Regions from separate parts of the Cellulomonas algicola genome, predicted to be linked through region 1. Evidence: predicted binding sites of a transcription regulator. Region 1 holds the regulator's gene; the other holds the start of a gene.

What was found. Region 1 encodes HrcA, which represses chaperone genes, less so after heat shock. Its sites were predicted from a motif close to TTNGCACTCGNNNNNNNCGAGTGCNAA; they were not measured.
Region 2: the regulator HrcA is predicted to act here: its motif matches at 6,201-6,227, upstream of groES (co-chaperone GroES).

What each region holds. Positions count from the first base shown of each region.
Region 1 covers NZ_JAHKSJ010000013.1:62,924-70,329, reverse strand. The annotation lists gene dnaJ (molecular chaperone DnaJ) at 1-543, opposite strand, end outside; gene hrcA (heat-inducible transcriptional repressor HrcA) at 611-1,636, opposite strand; gene KOV94_RS10885 (DUF3097 domain-containing protein) at 1,765-2,622, shown strand; gene KOV94_RS10880 (hypothetical protein) at 2,689-3,741, opposite strand; gene KOV94_RS10875 (DUF4870 domain-containing protein) at 3,979-4,359, shown strand; gene KOV94_RS10870 (DUF4870 domain-containing protein) at 4,356-4,874, shown strand; gene hemW (radical SAM family heme chaperone HemW) at 4,980-6,236, opposite strand; gene KOV94_RS10860 (isocitrate lyase/PEP mutase family protein) at 6,236-7,042, opposite strand; gene lepA (translation elongation factor 4) at 7,039-7,406, opposite strand, start outside.
Region 2 covers NZ_JAHKSJ010000003.1:40,434-47,839, reverse strand. The annotation lists gene KOV94_RS03915 (GuaB3 family IMP dehydrogenase-related protein) at 1-204, opposite strand, end outside; gene KOV94_RS03910 (hypothetical protein) at 259-480, shown strand; gene KOV94_RS03905 (exonuclease domain-containing protein) at 621-1,340, shown strand; gene guaB (IMP dehydrogenase) at 1,454-2,971, opposite strand; gene KOV94_RS03895 (response regulator transcription factor) at 3,072-3,665, opposite strand; gene KOV94_RS03890 (MerR family transcriptional regulator) at 4,165-5,112, opposite strand; gene KOV94_RS03885 (WhiB family transcriptional regulator) at 5,374-5,670, shown strand; gene groES (co-chaperone GroES) at 5,768-6,064, opposite strand; gene KOV94_RS03875 (class I SAM-dependent methyltransferase) at 6,329-7,406, shown strand, end outside.

The sequences.
Region 1 (7,406 bases):
CTGCGTCGTCATGACCTGGCCGAGGAACGACCGCGCGACGCGCTGCACCGACCCGCGGCCGTGGCAGACCTCGCACGTGCGCGGCGACGTGCCGGGACGGCAGCACGAGCCGCCGCACGTCGGGCACAGCACGGCCGTGTCGACCGGCACCTCCTTGTGCGCTCCGAACGTCACCTCGGTGAGGTCGAGGTCGAGGCGCACGAGCGCGTCCTGGCCGCGACGCGCGCGAGGAATCGGTCCGCGCTGCGCGCCCGCACCCGCGGCCGCGCCGAAGAACGTCTCGAAGATGTCCTGGAAGCCGAAGCCGCCGCCCATGCCGCCGCCGGGCGACGCCGGGTCGGCACCGAGGTCGTACGCGCGGCGCTTCTCGGGGTTGGACAGCACGTCGTACGCGCGGGAGACGTCCTTGAAGCGCTCCTCGGACGCGGAGTCGCTGCCGGCGACGTCGGGGTGGTGCTCGCGCGCGAGCTTCCGGTACGCCTTCTTGATCTGCTCCGGCGACGCGTCGCGCGGGACGCCGAGGATCTCGTAGTAGTCGGTCACGTGAGGGTGCGCTCGCTTCCTGTGCTCAGGCACGCGGTGGGGACGGGCCGGGGACGCCGCAGCGGGCTCATCCGGCGAGGATGCGGGTCAGGTAGCGGGCGACGGCGCGCACGGCGGTCATCGTCCCGGGGTAGTCCATGCGCAACGGGCCGAGCGAGCCGACGCGGGCGACGACCGCACCGCTCTCGTCGCCGTAGCCCGTCGTGACGAAGCTCGTCTCCAGCAGGCCGTCGTGCTGCGTCTCGCGCCCGATCCGCATGCTGACCGCGGCCTGGTCCTCGGCCATCTCGGACAGCAGGCGCAGCAGGACGACCTGCTCCTCGAGCGCCTCGAGCACCGGGCCGATCGAGTGCGCGAAGTCGACGCCGCCGCCGCGGGCGAGGTTCGCGGTGCCGGCCAGCACGACGCGCTCCTCGCTCTCCTGCGCCAGCGTCTCCTCGACCAGCGCGACGACCTGACGCACCAGCGGCGCGTCCTGCGGCGCGAACGCGTCGTGCAGCTCGCGGAACGCGTCGGGGAGCTCCGACAGACGGCGACCGGTCGCGGCCACGTTGAGGCGGGCGCGCAGCTGCGCCACGACGGCCTCGTCGACGTCGTGGTCCTGCTCGAGCGTGCGCTGCTCGACGCGGCCCGTGTCCGTGATGAGGACGACGAGCAGGTGCCGGGCGCCGACGGTGACGAGCTCGACGTGCCGCAGCGCCGAGCGCCGCAGCGACGGGTACTGCACGACCGCGACCTGCCCGGTGAGCTGCGCGATGAGTCGCACCGCGCGGTCGACGACGTCGTCGAGGTCCACCGCGTGGTCGAGGAACTCGCCGATCGCGCGCCGCTCGGCCGCGGACATCGGCTTGACCGTCGTGAGCCGGTCCACGAACAGGCGGTAGCCCTTGTCCGTCGGGACGCGTCCGGCCGACGTGTGCGGCTGCGCGATGTACCCGGCGTCCTCGAGCGCCGCCATGTCGTTGCGGATCGTCGCGGGCGACACGCCCAGCGCGTGCCGCTCGACGAGCGCGCGCGACCCGACCGGCTCACGCGTCGCGACGTAGTCCTCGACGATCGCGCGCAGCACGTCCAGCCGACGGTCCTCGCTCACTCTCGCCTCCCCCGCGTCGGTCCCGGGCCATGCGGCCACGGGTAGCACTCGCCGTGCACGAGTGCCAATCCTACGCCGCGCCCCCGACGTGCCGACGGCGCGTGCACCGGCGCCCTAGAGTGCCGCGCGTGACTCAGGACCGCTACGGCTCGGACGTGCTCGGGGGCTCCGGCTCCTCCCACCACCGCCCGGCCCGCACGTCACGGCCGCAGGCCGCCGACGTCGGCCTCGTGGTCGAGGAGGTGACGACGGGGTGGGTCGGTGCGGTCGTCCGCGTCGAGAAGTCGGGCGGCATGCACGTCGTCGTCCTCGAGGACCGGCGCGGCCGGTCGCGCACGTTCCCGCTGGGACCGGGGTTCTGGGTCGACGGCGAGCCCGTCGCGCTCACCGCCCCGGTCCGCGCGAGCGCACCGGCCGCCCCGACCCGGACCGCCTCCGGGTCGCGCGCGGTGCGCGGCGCGCAGGCCCGCGTCGCGCGCGGCAGCCGCATCTGGGTCGAGGGCAAGCACGACGCCGAGCTCGTCGAGAAGGTGTGGGGCGACGACTTGCGCCTCGAGGGCGTCGTCGTCGAGCTGCTCGACGGCGTCGACCACCTGCCCGACGCGGTGCGCGCGTTCGCGCCCGGCCCCGGACGCCGCCTCGGCGTGCTGGTCGACCACCTGGTGCCCGGGTCCAAGGAGAGCCGGATCGCCGCGGAGGTCACGCGGTCCGCGCCCGCCGGGACCGTGCTCGTCCTCGGGCACCCGTACGTCGACGTGTGGCAGGCCGTCCGCCCGCAGCGCCTCGGGCTCGAGCGCTGGCCGACGATCGAGCGCGGCACCGAGTGGAAGCACGGCATCCTGCGCGAGCTCGGCTGGCCCGTCGCGGACCAGGCCGACGTCGCGCACGCGTGGAAGCGGATCCTCGGGACCGTCCGCACCTACGCCGACCTCGAGCCGAGCCTGCTCGGCCGGGTGGAGGAGCTCATCGACTTCGTCACGGCATGACGGCGCCCCGCCCGGCGCGGTCCCGGGCGAGGCGTCGCACGCTCGTGGCGCGCGGTCATGGCGCGATCAGGGCGCGATCGGCTCGCCGAGCAGGCGGCGGTACAGGTACGACGTCGCGACGAGCACGACGGGGACGGCGACCAGCAGGCCGACGCCGCAGAGGATCGCGCCCGCCCAGATGATCGCGCCGCCCACCAGGTAGAACAGGATCGTCGTCGCGAGGTTCGAGGTGACGAGGCGGATGCTCGACTGCAGCGCGTCGACCGGGCTCAGCTGCTTGTCGATGACGAACCACAGCGTGAACAGCACCAGGAGGTTCGCGGCGACGCTCACCAGCCAGCCGACCACCGGGATCCACACGACGAGCCCCACGACCAGGTTGACCGCGGCGAGCAGCAGCGCCGTCAGGACCACCGGGCCCGAGTTCTCGAACCGGAAGAAGTCGCCGAGCGCGACCGGGCGGCCGTACGTGAGGTTGAGCGACACGCGCACGAACGCGGCCTGGACGAGGTACGCCACCAGCCACGCGACGGTGTAGATGACGACGAAGCCGAACGAGAAGCCCAGCCCCATCCCGTTCGACACACCGTCGCCGTCGGGGTCCGCGAGCGCCGACAGCCCGCCGAACACGAGGGTCACGAGGAAGACGACGACCGCCGCGATCGCCAGCCAGATCAGGGTGGCCGCGACGAAGACGCCGCCGTTCGTCGTGAACTTCTGCCAGCCGTACTGGAGCGACTCGCCGATGGGCGCGGTGGCCGACGGCGCCCCGTAGCCGGCCTGTGCCGGGTAGCCCGCGGGCGGGTAGCCGGTCGACGGCGGCGGGTAGCCGCCCGGCGGGGGCGTCTGGCCGTACCCGGGCCCCCCGGACGGCGGGGGCGGGTAGGAGCCCTGCGCGGCGGGCGGCGGCGGGTAGCTGCCGGGCGCGGGGGCGGGCGGCGGCGGGTAGCCGCCGGGGGCGGGCGGCGGCGGGTAGGCACCGGGCGCCGGGGCGGGCGGCGGCGGGTACGTGCCGCCGGCGGGCGGCGGCGCGTCGGGCTGCGCGGGCGTGGGTTTGTCGAGCGGCACGTCGGGCCGCTGGTCGTCGTCGCGGCGCTCTCCGCCGGGGTTCTCGCTCATGCGTCGCCTCCTGTCGCGGGCCGAGTCGCCCAGTCGGATCGAATCGGCGCGGCGCACGGCGTGTCAAGGAACCACGCGTACCGGACATCTCACCTCCGGGTGAACCTGGGCGCGCGTCCCCCCGGGTCGGTAGGCTCGCGCTGCCTTCCCCGCCCCTGACGTGGGGAGGCACGCGGCCACCAGGCCCGCCCCGTCCCGGCCGGCCCCGCGCCGGTCGGCCCCTGCACGAGGAGCGCGATGTCGTACCAGCAGCAGCCCGCCCACCACCCGTCCGGCGCGGACCAGACCCGCACGTGGGCGACCCTCGCGCACCTGGGCGGGATCCTCGCCTACTTCTTCATCGGGTGGGTCCCGGCGCTCGTCATCTGGCTCGTGCACCGCGAGCGCGGCGGCCAGGCGGCCGAGCAGGCCCGCGTCGCCCTCAACTTCCAGCTCACGCTGCTGGTGGGTCTCGTCGTCGCCAAGATCGTCGAGAACCTGCCCGCCATCGGAGTGATCGGCTGGATCGCGATCATCGGCATCGGCATCATCAGCCTCGTCCTGTCGATCCTCGCAGCCGTAGCCGTCAACAAGGGCGGCTCGTACCGTTACCCCTTCTCGCTGGAGCTCGTGCGATGACCACCCCGCAGCCCGACCCGTGGGCCAAGCAGCCCGACCCGAACGCCACCCCCGGCCAGCCCGCGGGTGACCCCGCCGGCCAGCCGTACGGTGCGCAGCAGCCCTACGGCGCGCAGTACGGCGCCCAGCAGCCCTACACCGGCGCCCCGCAGGGCTCCCCGGCCGGCTACGCGCAGCCCGCGGCGCCCCTGCGGCCGGACGACGAGAAGACGTGGGCGATCGTCGGCCACCTCCTGCCGCTGGTCGGCGTGGGCTTCATCGCCCCGCTGGTCATCTGGCTCGTGTTCCGCGGCCGCGGCCCGTTCCTCGAGCACCACGCGAAGGAGTCGCTGAACTTCCAGCTCACGCTCCTCATCGCGTACGTGGTCGGCGGCATCCTCAGCGTGATCGGCATCGGCGTGCTGCTCATCCTCGCCGTGTGGGTCGTGCAGCTCGTCTTCGGCATCCTGGCCGCCGTCGCCACGAGCCGCTGGGAGTGGTACCGGTACCCGATGACCATCCGCATGGTCAGCTGACACCGCAGCACCTCACGACGAGGGCGTCACCCGGTCCACGGGTGGCGCCCTCGTCGCGTCGGGCGACGGGCGACGACGGCCGTCGCCGCGGCGACGCGTCGCTGGTCAGGCGGCGAGCGTCCGCACCACGGCGTCAGCCAGGAGGCGCCCACGACGCGTCAGGACGATCCGCCCGCCGGGCGTCGACGACCCCGCGGCAGGTCGGGCGAGCGCGGCGCGACCGTCGACGAGGCCGTCGGCGACGAGGCCCGCGACCTCGCGGCGCGCGCCGGCCGGGAGGTCCGCGATCGGCAGGCCCTCGGCCGTGCGGACACCGAGCATGAGGCGCTCGAGAGCCGCCGACTCCCCGTCGACGGTCTCGCGTCCCGCCGCGGGGCTCAGCCCACGGGCCAGCCGGTCGGCGTACGCCCGCGGGTGCTTGACGTTCCACCAGCGCACGCCCCCGACGTGGCTGTGCGCCCCCGGACCGATCCCCCACCAGTCGTCGCCGCGCCAGTACGCGAGGTTGTGCCGGCACGCGTCGGCGGGCGTGCGGGCCCAGTTGCTGACCTCGTACCAGCCGAGCCCCGCCGCGGCGAGCAGGTCGTCCGCGAGCTCGTACTTCGCGGCCTGGTCGTCGGGGTCCGTCGGCGGGAGGTCGCCGCGGCGGACCTGGACGGCCATGCGCGTGCCCTCCTCGACGACGAGCGCGTACGCGGACACGTGGTCGACGCCGGTCGCGAGGGCCGTCTCGACGCTCGCGCGCCAGTCGTCGAGGGACTCGCCGGGCGTGCCGTAGATGAGGTCGAGCGAGACCGCGAGGCCGGCGTCGCGGGCCCAGCGGACGACGTCGGGGATGCGGCGCGGGTCGTGCGTGCGGTCGAGCGTCGCGAGGACGTGCGGCACCGCGGACTGCATGCCGAACGAGACACGCGTGAAGCCGGCCGCCGCGAGCGCGGCCAACGACTCCGGTGTCACGGAGTCGGGGTTGGCCTCGGTCGTCACCTCGACGTCCAACGCGAGGCCCCACGTGTCGCGGACACCGCCCAGCAGACGCGCGAGGTCGTCGACGGGGAGCACGGTGGGCGTCCCGCCGCCGACGAACACCGTCGAGACGGGCCGTGCGGGCAGGCCGGCTGCGGCGAGCACGCGCCCGGCGAGGTCGATCTCGGCGAGGGCCGTCGACGCGTACGACGACTGGCTGGCGCCTCCCCCGAGCTCGGTCGCGGTGTAGGTGTTGAAGTCGCAGTACCCGCAGCGCACGGTGCAGAACGGGACGTGCAGGTAGACGCCGAACGCGCGCCTCTCGGCCCCGGCGACGACGGAGGCGGGCAGGGCGCCGTCGTCGGGGGCGGCGTCGCCGTCGGGCAGCGCGGGGGCCATCAGCGGAACGCCTCACGGTCGGCGGACGTGAGGCCGCGCCGACGGAACGTGGTGGTGCCGTCCGTACGCAGCTCGCGCGCGGCGGCGACGAGCGCGCCGTAGGCGGCGGACGCGAGCGCCCCGCCGACGGACACCCGGCGCGCACCCGCGGCGGCGATCTCGGCGACCGTCGGGCCGTCGGGCCACGCGAGGACGTTGACCGGCACGTCGACCGCGGTCACGACGGTGCGGATCTGCTCGACGGTCGTGAGCCCGGGCGCGTAGACGCAGTCGGCGCCCGCGGCGGCGTAGGCGCGCAGCCGCGTCACGGTGTCGTCGAGGTCGTCGACGCCGTACAGATGGTTCTCGCAGCGTGCCGTGACGACCATCGGGTCCCCGGCGCGGTGGGCGGCGTCCGCAGCAGCGGCCACGCGGGCGACGGCGATCTCGAGCGGCTCGACGGCGCCCGCGGCCGGGTCGTAGTCCTCGATCGAGCAGCCTGCGGCACCCGCGTCGTGCAGGAGCGCGACGGTCTCCGCCACGCCGGTCGGGTCGTCGGCGTAGCCACGCTCGGCGTCGACCTGCACGGGCACGTCGACGGCCGCGACGAGGGTCCGCACGTGCGCGAGCAGCTGGTCGCGCGTGACCTGCTGGTCCTCGGTACCGAGCGACCACGCGAGGCCCGAGCTCGTCGTCGCGAGCGCCTCGAAGCCCTCGTGCACGAGCAGCCGCGCCGACCCGACGTCCCACGGGTTCGGCAGCAGGAACGTCGCCGGGCCGGCGTGCAGCTCGGCGAACCGGCGGCGACGACGGGCGGCGTCGGTCACTTCTTCTTCGCGTCCTTCGCGTCCTTGCCGCCGCTCGAGCCTGCCGCGTCGGACGACAGCGCGGCGATGAAGGCCTCCTGCGGCACGTCGACCCGGCCGATGGTCTTCATGCGCTTCTTGCCCTCCTTCTGCTTCTCGAGCAGCTTGCGCTTGCGGGTGATGTCGCCGCCGTAGCACTTCGCGAGGACGTCCTTGCGGATCGCGCGGATCGTCTCGCGCGCGATGATCCGCGAGCCGATGGCGGCCTGGATCGGCACCTCGAACTGCTGGCGCGGGATGAGGTCCTTGAGCTTGGTCGCCATCATGACGCCGTACGCGTAGGCCTTGTCCTTGTGCACGATGGCGCTGAACGCGTCGACGGTCT
Region 2 (7,406 bases), on a different contig from region 1:
CAGCGCGACCGCGGTCGCCGGGCTCATGACCGAGTCCATCGGCGCCGCGAGCACCGGCAGGTCGAAGTGGTAGGCGTCGATCTGCCAGCCGACCGAGACCTCCTCCGGGTCCCGCGTCCGCCGCGACGGGACGACCGCCACGTCGTCGAAGGAGAAGGCCCGCCGCCCGCGCTTCCCGCGCCCGATCTCGATCTCGTTGCTCACCGGACCAGGTTACCGGCGCCGCCACCCGCTCCCTGTCCGCGGCAGCATGGACGCATGCGGACGTGGCACCTCGACGTGGACGGGCACCGGTTCGACGTCAGCGAGCGGGCTCCGGGCACGTACGACCTCACGTGGATCACGGGCCCGCACACCGGGTACGGGTTCACGATCGGGTCGAACGACGGCTCGCCGATTCCCGCGGACCGCCTCGAGGCCGCGGCGCGCGGCTTCCTGCACGACGTCGACCCGTCGACCGGCTACCTCGCCGAGGACTGACTGCGGGCGCCGCGATCGTGTCGGTGCGCGGTGCTGTCGGTGGTCGGTGCGATCCTGGCGAAGCGGGCGGCACCACGAGCCCGTCACCGCCAGGCGCGTGCGCCGCGCGGTGAGCACGCCGGACGGACGAAGGACGCACGATGGGCTGGAACGACGGACCCTTGCTGGGCTTCGACACGGAGACCACGGGGCTCGACGTCGACCGCGACCGCATCGTCACCGCCGCGCTGGTCCGCCGTGACGCCGACGGCACGCACGTCCGCACCTGGCTGCTGAACCCGGGCGTCGAGATCCCCGAGCCCGCGGCGTCGATCCACGGCGTCAGCACCGAGCACGCGAAGGCGCACGGCGTCGCCCCCAAGGGTGCGCTCGACGAGATCGCCACCGAGCTCGCCGAGGCGTTCCGCGCGGGCGTCCCCGTCGTCGCCTACAACGCCGCGTTCGACCTGTGCCTGCTCGACGCCGAGCTGCGGCGCTACCGGCTGCCGACCCTCCCCGACCGGCTGCTCGGCGCTGCCCGGCCCGTCATCGACCCGCTCGTGCTCGACCGCGCCGAGGACCGCGAGCGTGAGGGCAAGCGCAAGCTCGTCGACCTGTGCGGCGTCTACGAGGTCGTCGAGTCGGGCGAGCTGCACAACGCCGACGTGGACGTCGTCGCGACGCTCGACGTGCTCGAGCGGATCGTCGGACGCTTCCCGCACCTCGCCGACCTGGACCTCGACACGCTGCACGAGTACCAGGTGACCGCGCACCGGGCGTGGGCGGAGAGCTTCAACGCGTGGCGCACCGAGAAGGGCCTCGACGGCCCGGGCGCGGAGCCCACCTGGCCCGCGCGCGAGCCCGTCGGCACCCTCTGGTAGCCCGCGGACACCCGCCTCCGCCGCCGCCCCACGGCCCGCCGCGGCCGCCTGGCGCCTCTGCCGCGCACGACGACGCCCGGGCCCCACGTGCGGGACCCGGGCGTCGTCGGACGTCAGCGGTGCGAGCTGTAGTTCGGCGCCTCGACCGTCATCTGGATGTCGTGCGGGTGGGACTCCTTGAGCCCGGCCGCGGTGATCCGCACGAACTGGCCCTTGGACTGCAGCTCCGGGATCGTGTGCGCGCCGACGTAGAACATCGACTGGTGCAGCCCGCCGATGAGCTGGTGCGCGACGGCCGCGAGCGGGCCGCGGTAGGGCACCTGGCCCTCGATGCCCTCGGGGACGATCTTCTCGTCGGTCGTGACGTCGGCCTGGAAGTACCGGTCCTTCGAGTACGAGACGCGGCCGCGGGACGCCATCGCCCCGAGCGACCCCATGCCGCGGTAGTGCTTGAACTGCTTGCCGTTGACGAACACGAGCTCACCGGGCGACTCGTCGCAGCCCGCGAGCAGCGAGCCCAGCATCACGGTGTCGGCGCCGGCGACGAGCGCCTTCGCGATGTCGCCCGAGTACTGCAGGCCCCCGTCGCCGATGACCGGCACGCCCGCGGGCTTGCACGCCTGCGCGGCGTCGTAGATGGCCGTGACCTGCGGGACGCCGACGCCCGCGACGACGCGCGTCGTGCAGATCGAGCCGGGGCCGACCCCGACCTTCACGGCGTCCACGCCGGCCTCGACGAGCGCGGTCGCACCCGCGGTCGTCGCGACGTTGCCGCCGATGACCTGGACGGCGCGCGTCGACGGGTCGGACTTGAGGCGGCGCACCATGTCGAGCATCAGCCGCGCGTGGCCGTTCGCGGTGTCGACGACGAGCACGTCGACGCCGGCGTCCACCAGGGCGGTCGCCCGCTCCCACGCGTCGCCGAAGAACCCGATCGCCGCACCGACGACGAGGCGGCCCTCGCCGTCCTTCGTCGCGTCGGGGTACTGCTCGGACTTCACGAAGTCCTTGACGGTGATGAGCCCGCGCAGCACGCCGGCGTCGTCGACGAGGGGCAGCTTCTCGATCTTGTGCTTCGCGAGCAGCGCGGCCGCGTCGTCGCGCGCGATCCCCACGGGTGCGGTGACGAGCGGCATGGGCGTCATGACCTCGTGCACGCGGCGGTGCTCGAAGTCGGCGGCCGGGACGAACCGCAGGTCGCGGTTCGTGATGATGCCGAGGAGGCGGTCCTGCGCGTCGACGACCGGCAGGCCGGAGACGCGGTAGGTGCCGCACAGGCGGTCGAGCTCGGCGAGCGTCGCGTCGGGCGAGACCGTCACGGGGTCGGTCACCATGCCGGACTCGGAGCGCTTGACGCGGTCGACCTGGTGCGCCTGGTCCTCGATCGACAGGTTGCGGTGCAGGATCCCGATGCCGCCCTGCCGGGCCATCGCGATCGCCATGCGCGACTCGGTGACCGTGTCCATCGCCGCCGACAGCAGCGGGACGCGCACCGAGATCTCGCGCGTGAGCCGGGAGGTCGTGTCGACCTCGCTCGGGATCACGTCCGTCTCCCCCGGGAGGAGCAGGACGTCGTCGTACGTGAGCCCGATCCGCGCGAAGGGGTCGGCCTGCGAGGGGGTGCCCGTCATCGCCCCAGGATACGTCCCGCGACGGGCAGCCCCGGCCCCCCGGTCCGCCTCCCGGACGCCGGCCCGACGCCCGCAGGGACGTCGGGACCGCGGCCGGTCGTCAGCGGATGAGCCCCCGGCGCAGACCGATCGCGACCGCCTGCGCACGGTCCTTCGCCCCGAGCTTGCGGAACAGCCGGCGCGCGTGCGTCTTCACCGTGTCCTCGGAGAGGAACAGCTCGGCGCCGATCTGCGCGTTCGACCGGCCGTTGCTCATGCCGACCAGCACCTCGACCTCACGCTTCGTCAGCGGCGCCGGCCCGGGCTCCGACGACGCGGGGGCGCCGTCGTGGCCGTCGACCGTGCCCGCCGCCGGGCGCGTCCCGTCCAGACCCGACCCGCCCATCGGCGTCGGCACCTCGACCGTCGCCCGCGGACCCTGCACCGGCAGCACCGCGCTCGCGAGCACGTGCGCCGCCACCGCCGACAGCTCCGCGCGGCCCACGTCGGGCGCGAGGAAGCCGCGCGCACCGAGCTGCAGCGCCCGGTCCAGCGCGACCGAGTCGTCGGGGTTGGCCAGCAGCACGACCGCCGCCGACGGCGAGACGGCACGCAGCCGTCGGATCGCCTCGGTGGCGCCGGGCGCCGGCAGGTGCGCGTCCAGCAGGACGACCGTCGGCGGGACCCTGCGTGCCAGCGTGATCAGCTCGTCCACCGATGCTGCCGCTCGCACCGGGGTGAGAGCGGGCACACCGATGGAGGTCACCACCAGGCGCTCGCGGATCACCGCTGAGCCGTGACAGACCACGACTCCCGCCATCGTTCCTCCTGTTTGCCCAAGACCGTCTCGTACGCCCGTCTGCTCCGACGGGCGGCGCGGCCCCTGCCGACCTGTCCGTCATCCGAACGGTTGATTCAGCACGGATATCGGTCGGCGCGCACGCAGACGTTAGCCCGCCGGGGCACTCCTGCGCCTCCCCCTGCCCTGGTTCCTCCCGCCGCGGGGGCTCCTGGCGGGGAATGTCCACTGGGCCGGACGGGGGACACCCGGCGGGTCGACGGGCCCTCGCCCGGCCGGGTGAGGGCCGCTGTGCCCCTCCAGGCCGCCCTGGGGCCCTGCCGCGATGCACCGGGCCCGCGGTGCCGAGACCACGACGGTGCCGCGGTGCCGAGACCACGACGGTGCCGCGGCGCCGAGGACGGCGCACGTGCCGTCAGGGGCGGTCGGCGGGTGCGGCGACCGCGAGCACCTCGTGCAGCAGGCCCGTGAAGGTGCGCGCGCGGTGCACGTGCCGCTCGACGGGCACGAGGCGCTGCGCACCGTCGGGCAGCATGACGAACTGCGGCAGGTCGGGGCGGTCCTGCGCGAGCCGGACCACGACCTCGAGCTCGGGCTCGGTGCGGCGCCCGACGGTGACCACGGCGCGCGCACGCGTCATCGCCACGAGCTCCGACGCGTGGTGCGGGGTCACGGGACCGCCGACGAGCCGGCCGTCGACCCCGCTCTCGACGAGCGCGCCGGCCAGCGCGTGCGCGACGAGCGGCCGCTCCTCCCCGGGCGGCACGAGGACCAGGACGACCGGGCTGCCCGCGGCGGGCGGGTCGACGGTCGCGTCGCGCAGCGCGGCGGACGCGGCGGCGCGGACGGTGAGCGCGGCGTCGACCCCGGGCCGGTCGACGACGGTCCGGCGGGCGAGCTGCGTGAGGGCCGGCTCGACGAGGTCGGTCCACCACCGCGCGACGGCTCCGGGCGTGCCGGGGGCGAGGGCGAGCAGCCGGGCGCAGCGGTCGGCGTCGTCCGCGAGCGCCGCGTCGACGACTGCGGTGGGGCTCGCGTCGGGGTGCGGGGCGACGGGCCGTGCGCGGTGGCCGTGCTCGGCGGACACGTCGGTCGCGAGCGCGAGGCGTGCGGCCTCGCCGGGGGCGACGCCCTCGAGCGTGAGGCGTCGCATGACGAGCAGCCGCTCGACGTCGGTCCCGCTGTAGCGCCGGTGCGCACCCGCGGAGTGCTCCGACGGTCCGAGCCCGTAGCGCCGGTCCCACGTGCGCAGCGTCGCCGGCGCGACGCCGAGCCGGCGCGCGACGGCCGCGACGGCGAGCGCGGGCGCTCCCGCGTCGGGCGCCGTGGCCGTGGGCGTCGACACGTCCTCGTCGGCGGGCATGACGCGATTGTGCCAGTGCTGCTGGGGTCGCCGTGCGGTGACGGCGACGACGCGCGGGCCGGACCGCGCCAGCCGACCTGGGCGTCCGCTCAGAAGCGCGTCATCACACGATCGTGCGAAGCAGTCTTGAACAACTTCTGGCGCGGTTGTAGCGTTCAGCCCACAGCACCACCCGCACCACCGTGCGGGGTGCCTGACAACCGAGCTACCGAGCGCGCTGGAGCCCACGGCCCGCCGACTCGGAATGACTGAGGAGGACGCATGGCGGAGATCTCGCGGTTGCCCGGACCGGTGATGGACCTGTGGGAGTGGCAGTTCGAAGGCGCCTGCCGCGACGCCGACCAGGACCTCTTCTTCCACCCCGAGGGCGAGCGTGGGTCGGCGCGCCGGCGCCGCGCGGAGGCCGCCAAGGCCATCTGCGCGACGTGCCCGGTGCTCAAGGAGTGCCGTGAGCAGTCGCTCGCGGTGCGCGAGCCCTACGGCGTGTGGGGCGGCCTCTCGGAGGACGAGCGGGCCGCGATCCTGGCGCAGCGCAGCGGTCGTCGCGCGGTCGTCTGACCCGCAGACCCACGAGACGACGAAGGCCCCCGACCAGCAGGTCGGGGGCCTTCGTGGTGCCCGGCGCCGTCAGCGACGGACGCCGGGCACCGTCAGATCACTTGACGACGACCGCGAGGATGTCGCGGGCCGAGAGGATGAGGTACTCCTCGCCGGCGTACTTGACCTCGGTGCCGCCGTACTTCGAGTAGATCACCTTGTCGCCGACGGCCACGTCGAGCGGGATCCGGTTGCCGTTGTCGTCGACACGGCCCGGACCCACGGCCAGGACCTCGCCCTCCTGGGGCTTCTCCTTGGCGCTGTCCGGGATGACGAGACCCGAGGCCGTCGTCGTCTCCGCGTCGAGCGTCTTGACGACGATCCGGTCCTCGAGGGGCTTGATGGAGACCGACACAGCGGACCTCCCCTTCGCATGTGAGTCGTGTTCGAGCTGTCCGAGCGCACCGACTCACGTCGTCGCGGGTGCCGTGACCAGGTGCGCAGCTGGCACACCCACAGGGAGAGTGCCAGCTCCTCACTCTAGGAACGCGTTAGCACTCGGTCAAGGCGAGTGCCAACGACCGGGCGTGGCGCGGGTGTCGCGCGGGCGCGCGCTTCACGAGCCACCGGGTGGCCCCGCCCGTCGTGCGGCCCGTCGGGCCGTGCAAGGATCGCCCGCATGGACGCCGCCGGCCTCAGCGCGCTGCTCAGCCCCCAGGGATGGGCCCTGCTCTCGGCGCTCCCGCCGTACGACGAGCAGCGGACCATGGCGCTGTCCGCGCGCCTGCACGCCGAGGGGCTCGACCCCGCCCTCGTCGCCGCCGCGCTCACGCAGTCCCGGCTGCGCGCGCGGGCCCGCGCGAAGCTCGGCGACTTCGCCAACGGCATGCTCTTCACCGCCGCGGGTCTTGAGCAGGCCACGCGGCTCACGGTCGCGGCGCACCACGCCCGGCGCTACCGCGACGCCGGCAGCACGCGGGTCGCCGACCTCACGTGCGGGATCGGCGCCGACGCGATGGCGTTCGCCGGCATGGGGCTCGCCGTGCTCGCGACCGACGTCGACGAGGCCACCGCCGCGATCGCCACCGTCAACCTGCGGCACTTCCCCGACACCGAGGTGCGGCACGCCGACGGGCTCACGCTCGACCTCGTCGCCGAGGGCGTCGACGGCGTGTACGCCGACCCCGCGCGGCGCACGTCGTCGGGCAGCCGCGTGTTCGACCCCGCCGCGTACGCGCCGCCGCTCGACGCCGTCCTCGCGCTGCGCGACCGCGTCCCCGCGCTCGGGCTCAAGCTCGGCCCGGGGGTCCCGCACTCGGCGCTCCCGCCCGACGCGCACGCGCAGTGGGTGTCCGTCGACGGCGACGTCGTCGAGGTCGGGCTCTGGTTCGGCCCCCTCGCACCCGAGGGCCCGGGGCGGTCGGCGCTCGTGCTGGCGGGGACGACGGCGCACACCCTGGCGACCGGTCCCGACGGCCCCGCGCACGCCTCCGCCGGACCCGTGGGCGCGTACCTCTACGAGCCCGACGGCGCCGTCATCCGCGCCGGGCTGGTCGGGGACGTCGCCCACCGGGTGCGCGGGACGCTCGTCGACCCCACGATCGCCTACGTGACGTCCGACGAGCTGCACGACGAACCCGTCGCCACCGCGTACCGCGTGCTCGACACCCTGCCGTTCGGCCTCAAGCGGCTGCGCACGTACCTGCGCGAGCGCGGCGTGGGGCGGCTGACCATCAAGAAGCGCGGCACGGCCGTCG